Regions from separate parts of the Streptomyces sp. NPDC050806 genome, predicted to be linked through region 1. Evidence: riboswitches for the same ligand, from Rfam matches in the RefSeq annotation. Region 1 holds a riboswitch; each other region holds the start of a gene.

Evidence for each region. A riboswitch is a leader RNA that binds a small molecule or an ion and turns the genes downstream of it on or off. The one in region 1 is predicted to bind cobalamin.
Region 2: linked by a shared signal. The riboswitch ahead of ACZ6WH_RS11870 (prenyltransferase/squalene oxidase repeat-containing protein) and the one ahead of ACZ6WH_RS30745 (energy-coupling factor ABC transporter permease) in region 1 are both predicted to bind cobalamin.
Region 3: linked by a shared signal. The riboswitch ahead of nicT (Nickel transporter NicT) and the one ahead of ACZ6WH_RS30745 (energy-coupling factor ABC transporter permease) in region 1 are both predicted to bind cobalamin.
Region 4: linked by a shared signal. The riboswitch ahead of ACZ6WH_RS08485 (FecCD family ABC transporter permease) and the one ahead of ACZ6WH_RS30745 (energy-coupling factor ABC transporter permease) in region 1 are both predicted to bind cobalamin.

Annotation. Positions count from the first base shown of each region.
Region 1 covers NZ_JBVJIF010000010.1:296,739-300,117, reverse strand. Annotated here, with positions in the region: gene ACZ6WH_RS30750 (Nramp family divalent metal transporter) at 1-1,324, shown strand, start outside; cobalamin riboswitch at 1,363-1,545, shown strand; gene ACZ6WH_RS30745 (energy-coupling factor ABC transporter permease) at 1,576-2,280, shown strand; gene ACZ6WH_RS30740 (energy-coupling factor ABC transporter substrate-binding protein) at 2,277-2,645, shown strand; gene cbiQ (cobalt ECF transporter T component CbiQ) at 2,652-3,379, shown strand, end outside.
Region 2 covers NZ_JBVJIF010000003.1:580,032-583,410, forward strand. Annotated here, with positions in the region: gene ACZ6WH_RS11860 (aldehyde dehydrogenase) at 1-344, opposite strand, end outside; gene ACZ6WH_RS11865 (MBL fold metallo-hydrolase) at 480-1,517, shown strand; cobalamin riboswitch at 1,620-1,759, shown strand; gene ACZ6WH_RS11870 (prenyltransferase/squalene oxidase repeat-containing protein) at 1,937-3,190, shown strand; gene ACZ6WH_RS11875 (SCO2322 family protein) at 3,187-3,379, shown strand, end outside.
Region 3 covers NZ_JBVJIF010000006.1:258,675-262,053, reverse strand. Annotated here, with positions in the region: gene ACZ6WH_RS20475 (helix-turn-helix domain-containing protein) at 1-577, shown strand, start outside; gene ACZ6WH_RS20470 (helix-turn-helix domain-containing protein) at 633-854, opposite strand; gene ACZ6WH_RS20465 (DUF2975 domain-containing protein) at 854-1,345, opposite strand; cobalamin riboswitch at 1,474-1,749, shown strand; gene nicT (Nickel transporter NicT) at 1,782-2,942, shown strand; gene ACZ6WH_RS20455 (HhH-GPD-type base excision DNA repair protein) at 2,975-3,379, opposite strand, start outside.
Region 4 covers NZ_JBVJIF010000002.1:669,512-672,890, forward strand. Annotated here, with positions in the region: gene ACZ6WH_RS08475 (putative glycoside hydrolase) at 1-1,058, shown strand, start outside; partial or broken gene ACZ6WH_RS08480 (nuclear transport factor 2 family protein) at 1,174-1,592, shown strand; cobalamin riboswitch at 1,657-1,807, shown strand; gene ACZ6WH_RS08485 (FecCD family ABC transporter permease) at 1,916-3,007, shown strand; gene ACZ6WH_RS08490 (ABC transporter ATP-binding protein) at 3,007-3,379, shown strand, end outside.

The DNA.
Region 1 (3,379 bases):
GGACCGGCTGCGCCACCTCGGCCCCGGCTTCGTGCTGTCCGCCGCCGTGGTCGGCTCCGGGGAGCTGATCACCACCACCGCGCTCGGCGCCAAGGCCGGGTTCGCGCTGCTGTGGCTGGTGATCGTGTCGACCGGCGTCAAGGTCTGGGTGCAGATGGAGCTGGCCCGCTGGACCATCCTCAACGGCCGTACGGCGCTGGAGGGTTACCGCGAGGTCGGGCCCCGCATCGGCCGGCTGGGGTGGATCAACTGGCTCTGGATCGGTATGGACTTCGCCAAGATGTTCCAACGCGGGGGCATCATCGGCGGCACCGCCGCGGCGTGTTCCGTGCTCTGGCCGGTGATCGGCGGGCCGCTGAGCGCCGGTTCGCTCGCGCTCTGGGCCGTGACCGTCACCCTGGCCGCCGTCCTCCTGCTCCAGACGGGCAAGTACAGCCTGGTGGAACGCGCCTGCGTGGCCTCCGTCATCGTCTTCACACTGATCACCGTCAGTCTCGCGGTGGGCCTGCCCGGGACCGGGTTCGGCTACGGCGCCGGCGAACTCGGCAGCGGTTTCGGCTTCGACATCCCGGCGGGCACGGTCGGCATCGCCCTCGCCGTCTTCGGCATCACCGGCGTCGGCGCCGACGAGATGACGACGTACACGTACTGGTGCCTGGAGAAGGGCTACGCGCGCTGGGCAGGCCCCGACGACGGCAGCGAGGAGCGGGCCCGGCGGGCCGCGGGCTGGATCAAGGTGATGCGGCTGGACGCGCTGGCCGGGCTGGCGGTGTGCGTGGTGTGCACCCTGTCCTTCTACGTGATCGGCGCGGCCGTGCTGCACCCGCAGGGTCTGGTGCCCGAGGGCAACGCGATGATCACCACGCTCTCGCGGATCTACACCGACACCATGGGCCCCTGGGCCGAGTATCTGTTCCTCGTGGGCGCCGTCGCGGTGCTCTTCTCCACCCTCATCGGCTCCACCGCCTCCGTGCCCCGGCTGTGGACCAACACCCTCGGGATGCTCGGCGTCATCGACTGGAGCGACGTACGCAGCCGCACCCGCACCATCCGCGTCCTCACCTGGACCCTGCCGCTGATATGGACCTGCTTCTTCCTGTGGGTGCAGTCCCCGGTCCTGATGGTCCAGATCGGCGGCATCGGCGGCGGGATCTTCCTGCTCGCCGTGGTGGTCGCGGTCTGGCGGCTCCGCCACACCGGCGTACCACGGCGTTTCCGTACAAGTCCGTGGATGACCGTCGCGCTGGTCGTCAGCAGCGTCGCCATCCTGTGCGTCGGCGTCTACGGAGTCCTGGAGACGGTGGGCGTGGTCACGGCCGGGTGAGCGGCACGGCCGTGCTTGCCAGCACCGACGGCCTGGCACTACTGTCGCCACGCCTTGGTAACGGGAAATCCGGTGTGATGCCGGTGCGGCCCTCGCCACTGTGATCGGGAAGTCCGGCTCCGGCCCTCGCGGGCAGCCACTGGGTCCTTGTGACCCGGGAAGGCGGAGCACGGGCGGTGGTACCCGTCAGCCAGGAGACCGGCCTCGGCACGTCAACCATCCACGAGGTGCTGGAGAGGGTCTGCTGAGCCATGCACATTGCCGAGGGTTTTCTGCCACCGGCGCACGCGGTCGCCTGGGGCGTCGCGTCGGCGCCGTTCGTCGTCCACGGAGTCCGGTCACTCACCCGTGAGGTCAGGGAGCACCCCGAGAGCACCCTGCTCCTCGGCGCTTCGGGCGCCTTCACGTTCGTCCTGTCCGCGCTGAAACTGCCTTCGGTGACCGGAAGTTGTTCGCATCCCACCGGTACCGGCCTCGGCGCCATCCTGTTCCGCCCGCCGATCATGGCGGTGCTCGGCACCATCACGCTGCTCTTCCAGGCGCTGCTGCTGGCGCACGGCGGCCTGACCACGCTCGGCGCCAACGCCTTCTCGATGGCGATCGTCGGGCCGTGGGCGGGGTACGGCGTCTACCGGCTGCTGCGCCGGTACGGCGTGCCGCTGATGGTCACCGTGTTCTTCGGCGCGTTCGTCGCCGACCTCTCCACCTACTGCGTCACCAGCGTGCAGCTGGCGCTGGCCTTCCCCGACCCGGGCAGCGGCTTCCTGGGCGCGCTGGGCAAGTTCGGCTCCATCTTCGCCGTCACGCAGATCCCGCTCGCCATCAGCGAGGGGCTCCTGACCGTCCTGGTGATGCGGCTCCTGGTGCAGTCCAGCAAGGGCGAACTGACCCGGCTGGGCGTGCTCCTGAGCGGCGAGCGGAAGCAGTCCGACGCGACCGCGGAGGCGGCCCGGTGAAGCGCCACACGAAGATCAACGCACTGCTGCTGCTCGCGGTGGTCGCACTCGCCGTCCTGCCGCTGGCCCTCGGCCTCGGCGACCACAAGAAGGAACCGTTCACCGGCTCCGACGCCGAGGCGGAGACCGCGATCACCAAGATCGAGCCGGACTACGAGCCGTGGTTCTCGCCGCTCTACGAACCGCCGTCCGGGGAGATCGAGTCGGCGCTGTTCGCCCTCCAGGCCGCCCTCGGCGCCGGCGTGCTCGCGTACTACTTCGGGCTGCGCCGCGGCCGCCGGCAGGGCGAGGAGCGGGCGCGGGCACGTCAGGACGACGGGCCCGCGCCGGACGGTGCCGGGACATCGGCCGCCGAAGGGGCCTGAGCCCCCGTGCTGCCGATCGACGCGGCGGCGCACAGCAGTCGCTGGCGCCGCCGCCACCCCGTGGACAAGGCCGTGCTCGGACTGGGGCTCACCGTCCTGGCGATCTCCCTGCCGCCCTGGCCGGGCGCCGCGCTCGTCCTGCTGACCGCGCTCGCGGTACTGCTCGGCCCGGCGGGCGTGCCCGGACGCCGGCTGTGGCGCGCGTACCGGGTGCCGCTGGGCTTCTGCGTCACCGGCGCGCTGCCCCTGCTCGTACAGGTCGGCGGCGCGGACGGCTTCGTGTCGCCGGCCGAGGGCGGTGCGGTCCGGGCCGCCGAGCTGCTGCTGCGTACCTCGGCCGCCTCCCTCGGCGTGCTGCTGTTCGCCTTCACCACCCCGATGTCCGACCTGCTGCCGCGGCTGGTGCGGGCCGGGGTGCCGGCGCCCGTCGTGGACGTCGCGCTGGTCACGTACCGCATGAGCTTCCTGCTGCTCGACTCCGTGCGGCGGATCCGCGAGGCGCAGGCCGCGCGGCTGGGGCACACCACGCGGGCGGCCGCCTGGCGTTCGCTCGGCGGGCTCGCCGCCACCGCCTTCGTGCGGGCCTTCGACCGGGCGGCGCGGCTCCAGACCGGGCTCGCCGGACGCGGGTACGACGGCACGCTGCGCGTCCTGGTGCCCGAGGCACGGATCTCCGCGCGCTTCACGGCGGCGAGCGCGGCGCTGCTGGTCGCGCTGGCCGTCCTCACCCTCGT
Region 2 (3,379 bases), on a different contig from region 1:
ACCATCATCGCGGCCAGCGACTGCACCATGATCCCGGAGGTGTACGGAGTGCCGTTCTGCGCGCTGATGAGCCGCGCGAACTCCTCGCTTCGCACGGCGAACGCGTCCTTGATCCGCGTGACGACCGCGATCCGCTCTTCGAGCGGGGCGTTGGCCCACACCCCGGAGTCGAAGGACGCGCGCGCCGCCGTGACGGCACGGTCCACGTCCTCCCGGGAGGCGTGCGGCACCCGGCCGATGACCTGCTCGGTGTGCGGGGAGACGACCTCGATGGTGTCCCGGCCGGCCGGATCGACCAGCTCACCACCTATGTAGAGCTGTCCGTGCTCGATCGGGCCAGTCATCGATTCCGCCTCCTGCGGTCGCCGTTACCTGACGCGTTCCCCGAAGCAATATCTGACGCTGCATCAGAACTGATACCAGTTCCAGTTATGGTGGGCAATGCACGCGACGGCGTGCGGGCCGAGAGGGGCGATGGCATGCCGCACGTGATCGACCACCGGGGCGGGGTGTGGAGCATCGCCGTGCCCATACCGGACAACCCGCTGGGGCACACCCTCGTGCACCTGCTGGAGACGGACCGCGGCCCGGTGCTGATCGACACCGGCTGGGACGACCCGGACTCCTGGGACGCGCTCGCCGCCGGGCTCGCCGCCTGCGGCACCACCGTCACCGACCTGCACGGCGTGCTCGTCACCCACCACCACCCCGACCACCACGGCCTGTCGGCGCGGGTCAGGGAGGCGTCCGGCGCCTGGATCGCGATGCACGCCGCCGACGCCGCGGTAGTCCGGCGCACCCGCGAGGCCGAGCCTGGCAGCTGGCTGGCGTACCTCATCGACAAGCTGGCCGCGGCGGGCGCGCCCGAGGAACACCTCGCGCCCCTGTACGCGGCCCGCTCCAAGGGGCGCACCCGCGCACTCCCCGAGAACCGCCCCGCGCTCCCGGACCGCGAGATCGTCCCCGGCGAGCTGCTGGACCTCGCGGGGCGGCGGCTGCGGGCCGTCTGGACGCCGGGACACACCCCGGGCCACGTCTGTCTGCACCTGGAGGAGGCACACCCGGCGGCGCACCCGGGGAACGGGCGCCTCTTCTCCGGCGACCACCTGCTGCCCGGCATCACCCCGCACGTCGGCCTGTACGAGGACCCGGACGACGCCACCGTCACCGACCCCCTCGGCGACTACCTCGACTCCCTGGAGCGGATCGGGCGGCTCGGCGCGGCCGAGGTGCTGCCCGCGCACCAGCACGCCTTCACGGGCGCGGCGGAGCGGGTGGCGGAGCTGCTCACCCACCACGAGGAGCGGCTCGGCGGCCTGCGGGCACTGCTCGCCACCCCGCGTACCCCCTGGCAGCTCGCCGAGGCCATGGAGTGGAACCGCCCCTGGGAACGGATCCCGTACGCCTCGCGCACCATCGCCCTCTCCGAGGCCGAGGCCCATCTGCGGCGCCTGGTGAAGCGGGGGCTGGCGGAGCCGGTGCCGGGCTCGGACCCGGTGGCGTACGTGGCGGTGTGACCCGCCGGCGGGGGCGGGGTGCGGCACCGGCCGTCCGGACGCGAGGGCGTACGGGCGGCCGTACGCATCCCGTACGTGCCGGGAGCCGGCCGCTACCCGCCGGTTAAAGTGTTGCGACAAGTTCATTCGTGCCCGACCGGGGGAAGCCGGTGGAAAACCGGCGCTGACCCGCAGCCGTGAGCCCTGGTGCGCATCCGCGCGCCGGAGCGAGCCGGAACGCCCGGCGGGGCACACCCAAGGCTCCCGCGTACCGCCGGCCGCCCTTCGGCGGCCGCCCGGCACGCGGCACCGTCGAGGTATACGGAGCTGAGCCCGGTGCCACCGCGCCGCGCGCGAGTCGCGGACGTGGTGCGGCGGAGTGCGGCTGCGTGACCTCCCACCTCGCGCACCCCGCGAACCGACCGAGAGGCACCGACCCCATGGCCATCACGGCCCGCTCCCTCGCCGCCCCGGCGCGCCGCTGCGCCGCGGCCCTGGCCGCCGCCGTGCTGTGCGCGGCCGCTGCCCCCGCCGCGTTCGCCGACACCCCCGCGCCCGGCGCTTCCCCGAAGCTCCCGAAGGGCCTGTACGGCAGCACGGACCCCAAGTACGACGGCGTCTGGCGGCAGTCGCTGGCACTGCTGGCCCAGGACGCCACGGGCGTGCGCCCGGCGGACGAGGCGGTGGACTGGCTCGTGGGGCAGCAGTGCGCCGACGGCGCGTTCACCGCGTACCGCGCCGACCCGAAGCAGGACTGCGACGCGAAGACCCTGCGGGACACCAACCAGACGTCCGCCGCCGTCCAGGCGCTGGCCGCCGTCGGCGGGCACTCCGACGCGGTCCGCAAGGGCGTCTCCTGGCTGAAGTCCGCGCAGAACGACGACGGCGGCTGGGGCTCGGCGGCCGGCGCCGACAGCGACGCCAACTCCACCTCGGTCGTGATCGGCGCGCTGACCGCCACCGGCACGAAGGAGGCGGCGCTGCCGAAGAAGGACGGCAGGTCGCCGTACGACGGGCTGCTCGCCCTCCGGCTCGGCTGCGACGTGCGGAAGGCGGACCGCGGCGCGTTCGCGTTCCAGGCCAAGGACGGGAAGCTCGCGGCCAACGACGACGCGACGGCGGCCGCGGTGACGGGCGCCATGGGCAAGGGCTTCGTCGTCGCGCCGGACGGGCCCGCCGCGAAGAAGACGTCCTGCGAGGAAGCGGCCGAGGACGCGCACGGCGCCGCGAGCGGCGGCGCCGATCACCTCGTCTCCGCCATGGCCGCGCACGGCCACCACCTGATGTCCGCCATGCCCGGCGCCGAGGACCAGCCGGACGTCGGCAACACCGCCGACGCCGTGGTCGCGCTGGCCGCCGCCGGCCGGCCGGACGACGCGAAGCGGCCGCTGGAGTGGCTCCGCGGCCACTCCGCCGCCTGGGCGAAGCAGAGCGGCCCGGCCGCCTACGCACAGCTGATCCTCGCCGCGCACGCCACCGGTGCCGACCCGCGCGAATTTGGGAGCACGGACCTCGTGGCGAAGCTGAACGCGACCGGCCCGAAGCCGGCGGCGCAGCAGAACGCGCAGGGCCAGGAGGCCGAGCAGAAGGACGAGGGCGGCATCTCCGTGTGGTGGGTCGTGCTCGTCGGCCTCGCGGTGGGCGCGGGCATCGGCTTCCTGCTGAGCGGCCGCAGGAAGCAGAACCAGCTGTGAGGCACGCCGCCCGGATCGCACGCGGCGCCGGCGCCCTGGTCCTGGCCGGTACGGCCACGGGCCTGGCCGCCGTCCCCGCGCACGCCGACGAGTACCGCTACTGGTCCTTCTGGACGGCGGACGCGCCGGCGCACGGCAAGAGCGCCTGGTCGTACGCCACTGAAGGGCCCTCGACCGCCCGCCCCGAGG
Region 3 (3,379 bases), on a different contig from region 1:
GCCCGCGCTCCAGCAGCTGCTGGACGCGATGGAGGGGATACCGGCGTATGTCGCGGGCCGCCGCCTGGACGTCATCGGGTGGAACCGCATGGCGTGCGCGCTGCTCGGTGACTACGCCGCGATGGAGCCGGAGCAGCGGAACGTCGCCTGGCAGGTCTTCCTGGACCCGGCGGCCCGCGACTTCTACGTCGACTGGGAGCGCAAGGCCGCCGACATCGTCTCCTACCTGCGGCTGGACGCCGGCTGTCACCCCGACGACCCCGAGCTCGCCTCGCTGATCGGGCGGCTGTCGGTCAAGAGCGAGGAGTTCCGGCAGCTCTGGGCCACGCACGACGTGCAGGACAAGGGCTTCGGGGTGAAGCGGCTGCACCACCCGGTGGTCGGGCCGCTGACCCTGTCGTACGAGACGCTGCGGCTGCCCGCCGACCCGGACCAGCAGCTGATCGTCTACAACGCGGAGCCCGGCTCGGCGTCGGCGGAGTCGCTGCGACTGCTGGGCAGCTGGGCGGCGGAGGGCCCGGCGGACCGTTCACCGCTGAGCCAGGACACCGCCGAACGACAGGACGCGGGGGGCTGACTGGGGATGGGCTGAGCGGAGGGGGAACGCCGGGCGTTTCCCGCCCGGCGCGTTCTCATCCCTCCGCCGCATCCCCGTCTTCCCAGCGCAGCAGGTCGCCCGGCTGGCATTCGAGCACCTCGCAGAGGGCGGCGAGCGTCGTGAAGCGCACCGCCTTGGCGCGGCCGTTCTTGAGTACCGCCAGGTTGGCGGGCGTGATGCCCACGCGGTCCGCGAGTTCACCCACGGACATCTTCCGCCTGGCCAGCATCACGTCGATGTCGACGGTGATCGGCATCAGATCACCTCGTCCAGCTCGGCCCGCATCAGCGACGCCTCGGCGTCGCGCGTGACGGCCTGGGCGAGCAGTGTCCGCAGCACGAGCACGAGGAGTGCGACGCCCAGAATGGCCACGCCGATCCCGCCCATGATGACGGTGACGCCCGGGTCGGCTCGCTGGCCCGGTGCGTTGAGGGCCGTGACCGCGAACCACATGAGGGCAGCCGCCACGATCGCGGCGATCACGCCGTCCACGTACCGGAAGGCGGTGTGGGAGAAGACGGTTCCGCGTCGCACCATCGTCACCAGCCGCCATACGCAGACCACGGCGACCTGGACCGACACCATGCCCAGGATCGTGATCACGCGCAGCGGGGTCAGCGGGAGCGTCCCGTCCTCCGGGTCGCTCCCGCTGACCAGCGTCCACGCCATCGATGCCTGTACGAAGACGGTGCCGGCGAGCACCACCCCGAGTACGACGCGCAGTGCGCCCACTGTCAGTTTTCCCATGACCCCGTCCCTCCATCGACTAGCGATGCAAATCTATCGAAATTCGATAGGTGAGGCAAGGGTCGGGGAGATGCGACGAGGTCGGGAAGGGGAAGCAGAGGGGGCAGCGAGGGTCGGGAAGGGGCGGGATAGAGTGACCCGGCCGTGGTGTTCGGGAAGACCGGTGCAGACCCGTTGGACCTGCAAGAACTGCAGACCTTCGGGTCCGATTCCGGAGCGGCCCTCGCCACTGTGATCGGGAAGTTTCCGACCCTTCCCGTGCGCCGGACGGATCCGGGCGTGCGGGGGCCACTGTCCGCGGAGTGCGGGCGGGAAGGCCGGGCCGGAGGCGTCCTCCTGCCGCCCCCGGGCGGACCGGGAGGTTCCCCGTAAGCCAGGAGACCGGCCACGGCATCTCACGAACCGATTCCACGAGGTGCTGGAGCGTGACGGCCGGATGACCGTGCCCACTGATCCCCCCACGACCGATCCCCCCACGACCGATCCCCCCACGACCGCTACCCCGACGACCGCCGGGGCGCAGCAGTTCCGCTGGCAGCGGCGGGACACCGTCCGTACGGCCGGCCTGCTGGCCGTCATCGCCGCGCTGCACGTCGTCGCCTTCGGCGTGCTCCTGCTGCTGGTGGTGCCGAACCACTACACGATCGGCACCCAGGTCTACGGCGTGGGCCTCGGCGTCACGGCGTACACCCTCGGCATGCGGCACGCCTTCGACGCCGACCACATCGCCGCGATCGACAACACCACCCGCAAGCTCATGGCCGACGGGAAGCGGCCGGTGTCGGTGGGCTTCTGGTTCGCGCTGGGCCACTCCAGCGTGGTCGTCGTGATGGCCGCCCTGGTGGCCGGCGGCGCGGCCATCGCGGGCACGCTGCTGGACGACGGCTCGCGTACGCACCAGTTGCTCGGCACGGTCGGCACCACGGTCTCCGGCGGGTTCCTGTACCTCATCGCGGCCCTCAACCTCGTCGCGCTGGCCGGCATCTGGCGGGTCTTCCGGTCCATGCGGGCCGGGACGTACGACGAGAACGAGCTGGAGAAGCAGCTGGACTCGCGCGGCTTCATGAACCGCCTCCTGGGCCGCTTCACCAAGTCGATCTCCCGCCCGGGCCAGATGTACCCGCTCGGCTTCCTCTTCGGCCTCGGCTTCGACACCGCCACCGAGGTCACGCTGATGGTGATGGCCGGCAGCGGGGCCGCGGCGGGCCTGCCGTGGTACGCGATCCTGTGTCTGCCGCTGCTGTTCGCGGCCGGCATGAGCCTGTTCGACACGCTCGACGGCACGTTCATGAACTTCGCGTACCAGTGGGCGTTCGCCAACCCGGTGCGCAAGGTCTACTACAACCTCACCATCACCGGGCTGTCGATCGTGGTGGCGTTCTTCATCGGCACGATCGAGCTGGTGAGCGTGTTGCACGACAAGCTCGGGCTCAAGGACGCGGTCACCGACTGGGTCTCCGGGCTGAACCTGGACAACGTCGGCTACCTCATCGCCGGCCTCTTCGTCGTGGTCTGGGCCGCGGCGATCGCCTACTGGCGGCTGTCCGGGGTCGAGCAGCGCTGGACGGCCCGGGCGGCGGCCGCCCAGGAGGGCTGAAGCCGCCCCCCGGACAGCACCGGGCCCGGGCCCTACTTGGCCGCCGCCTTCTTCGCCGCTCGCTTCATCTCCTGCTTGTAGGCGCGGACCTCGGCGAGGGATTCCGGGCCGGTGATGTCGGCCACCGACCGGCGGGAGTCCTCCTCGCCGTACGCGCCCGCCGCCTCGCGCCAGCCCTCGGGGCGCACGCCGAACTGCTTGCCGAGGAGGGCCAGGAAGATCTGCGCCTTCTGCTTGCCGAAGCCGGGCAGGTCGTTGAGGCGTTTCAGCAGCTCGGCGCCGGTGCCCGCGTCCCGCCAGACGGCTTCGGCGTCGCCGTCGTAGTGCTCGACGAGGTACTGGCACAGCTGCTGCACCCGCTTGGCCATGGACCGCGGGTAGCGGTGCACGGCCGGCTTGCGGGCCAGCAGCTCCTCGAACGCCTCCGGGTCCTGGGC
Region 4 (3,379 bases), on a different contig from region 1:
GGCCGCCGGCCAAGGCCACCGCGGTCGCCACCGACAAGGCCGGGAACACCGCACGGGAGGACGCGGTGATCACCGTTCGCCGGCCGACCCTGCGCGCGGTGCACGTCAGCGGCCAGGCCTGGGCCTCCGACCAGCTGCGGAAGCCCGTGCTGAAGCTGCTGAAGGAGCACCGGATCAACGCCGTCCAGCTCGACATCAAGGATGAACTGGGCGAGATCAGCTACGACTCGAAGGTGCCGCTCGCCAAGAAGATAGGCGCGGCCAAGGGCTACTACGACGCGAAGAAGGCCATCAAGGAGATCCACGCGGCGGGCGGCGCGGTCGTCGGCCGCATCGTCGCCTTCCGCGACCCGGTCCTGGCCTCGGCCTCCTGGAAGGACGGCCACCGCGACCGGGTGGTCCGCACCCCCGACGGCGGCCCGTACGGCGCCGGCTCCAAGTACGGTTCCCTCTCCTTCACCAACTTCGCGAACAAGGACGTCCGCCAGTACCACCTCGACCTCGCCGCCGAGGCCGCGAAGCTCGGCTTCGACGACATCCTCTACGACTACATCCGCCGCCCCGACGGCAAGCTCAGCAGCATGTCCTTCCCCGGCCTCGGCAAGACCTCGCCGGAGGACTCCATCGCCGGCCTGGTCGCGCGGACCCGCGCGGTCGCCCGCGAACACGGCGCCTTCCTCGGCGTCTCGGTCTTCGGCGTCGCGGTCACCCGCCCGAAGGAGATCGCCCAGGACATCGGCAAGTTCGCCAAGCAGTGCGACTACATCGCGCCGATGGTCTACCCCTCGCACTGGGCCGAGGGGGAGTACGGCGTCTCCGACCCGAACTCCCACCCGTACCCCATCACCAAGAAGTCCCTCGCCGACTTCGTGAAGAAGACCCGCCACACCGACGCCCAGATCGTCCCCTGGCTCCAGGACTTCTCCCTCGGCGTCTCCTACGGCGACGCCGAAGTGGCCGCCCAGATCCGCGCCGCCGAGGACGACGGCATCCACTCCTTCCTCCTCTGGAACCCGGCGGTGCGCTACCACGGCGGCGCACTGAAGCCGATGAAGTAACCCCCGGCGGCCCCGCCGCCCGACGCCATAAAAGATCGCAGCGGGCCGCCCACCCTGCCAGGATGGGCGGCCCGCCCGCGTGCCCGCGCGGACGGCGACCGGAGGGGGAGACACCATGACCGGGACCACCCGCGACGTCGTGACGGAACTGCTGCGCCGCATCGGCGAGGGGGACCCCGAGCGCATCGCCGAGCTGTACGCGGACAACGCCGACTGGAAGCTGGACTGGCCCGAGGACGAGCACGGCCGCGCCGCCACCCCCTGGATCCGCCACCGCACCACCCGCGCCGACGCCGCCGCGCACTACCGGGAACTCGCCGAGCACCACGTACCCGAGGCCGTCGGCACGGAGATCGAGCGCATCCTCGTCGACGGCCCGGACGCCGTCGTGACCGGCGAGATCCGCCGGACCGCCCGCGCGACGCACCGCCCCTACCCCGCTTCGCCCTTCACCTCACCGTCGAGAACGGGCTCATCACCCGGCACCACGTGTACGAGGACAGCATGGCGGTGGCGCGGGCTTTCGCGCCGTAGGGGGAGTGACCGGGGCTGTGGTCCGTGTCCGGTGAGCCCGTGATCTGGGGGTTTGGGGCGCTGTTAGGCTGCTGGGGTGCCCCGTGGGGGAAGTCCGGTGAGAGTCCGGCGCTGACCCGCAACGGTGTGCGCGAGCGCGTGGCACGGACCCGTCGGCGGGATCCGTACGTGGTGTTCGCGTGAGTCCGATGACCCGCGGGGTGGCACATCTCCCGACTGCTCGCCGCGGACTGCGAGAGGGATGACGCACGGACGACCGGCCGGTGCCGGGTGCGCCGCCCCTTGTGCGTACGGACGCGGCCCGAGGCGAAGGACGCCCGCCCGTGCCCGCCACATCCACCGCCCCGGCACCCGCCGCGGCCGGACCGCCCGCGCTCCGGCGCCCGCCGGTCCCCGCCTCGGCCGCCGTGCTCGGCGTCCTGCTGCTCGTCTCCCTCGTGTGCGGCGTCGGACTCGGCTCGGCCGGGGTGTCGTGGGGCGAGACGCTGCACTTTCTGACGGCCGGGCTGACCGGCGGGACGATCGGGGCCGACGAGACCGGCGGGTACACCATCGTCTGGGAGATCCGGCTGCCCCGGGCCGTGCTCGCGGCCGTGGTCGGCGCGGGGCTCGCGTCGGTCGGCGTGGCCGTGCAGGCCATGGTGCGCAACGCGCTCGCCGACCCCTTCGTGCTCGGCGTCTCCTCCGGCGCCGCGGTCGGCGCCAACGCCGTACTCCTGCTGGGCGCGTTCGCCGCGCTGGGCGTGTGGGCGCTGTCGGTGTCCGCGTTCCTGTCCGCACTCGCGGCGATGGCGCTCGTCTACGCGGCGGCGCGTACCGCCTACGGGCTGACGCCGCTGCGGCTCGTCCTGTCCGGTACCGCCCTGTCGTACGGCTTCTCCGCGCTCACCACCCTGATGGTCTTCCGGGCCGAGCGGGGCGAGGCGGCCAGGTCCGCGATGATGTGGCTGCTCGGCAGCCTGGGCGGCGCGACCTGGGGCTCGGTGCCGGTCGCCGCCGTCACCGTGCTCGCCGGGACGCTGTACCTCGGCGCCCGCGCCGGGCAGCTGAACGCACTCGCCATGGGCGACGAGACCGCGGCGGCGCTCGGCGTGCGTGCGGGCCGGCTGCGCACCGAGCTGTTCGTGGTCACCGCCGCCGTCACCGCGGCGGTCGTCGCCGTGTCCGGCGCCATCGGGTTCGTCGGCTTGATGGTGCCGCACGTCGTACGGATGCTGGTCGGCGCCGACCACCGGCGGGTGCTGGTCCTCGCGCCGCTCGCCGGGGCCGTGCTGCTGGTCTGGGCGGACATCGTCTCCCGGCTGCTGCTGGCGCCCGCCGAGATCCCGGTCGGGGTGGTCACCGCCGTGCTCGGCGTGCCCTGCTTCCTGCTGCTGATGCGGCGCGGCGGCTATGCGTTCGGGGGTGGCCGCTGATGCGCGTCGACGTCGAAGGGGTGACGGTCGAGCTCGCGGGCAGCCGCATCGTCGAGGACATCACCGTGCGCGCCGACGCCGGGCAGGTCGTCGGGGTGGTCGGGCCGAACGGCAGCGGCAAGTCCACACTGCTGCGGTGCGTGTACCGGGCGTTGCGGCCCGCCGCGGGCACGGTCCGGCTGGACGGCGACGACCTGCACGCGATGGACGCGCGGGCAGGCGCGCGCCGGCTGGCCGCGCTGCCCCAGGAGTCCGCCGCCGAATTCGACTTCACCGCGGCCGAGGTGGTGGCGATGGGCCGGCTCCCGCACCACCGGGGTTCCCCGTTCGGCGGGCGGTCAGCCGATGACGCCGCGCTGTGCGGTGCCGCAC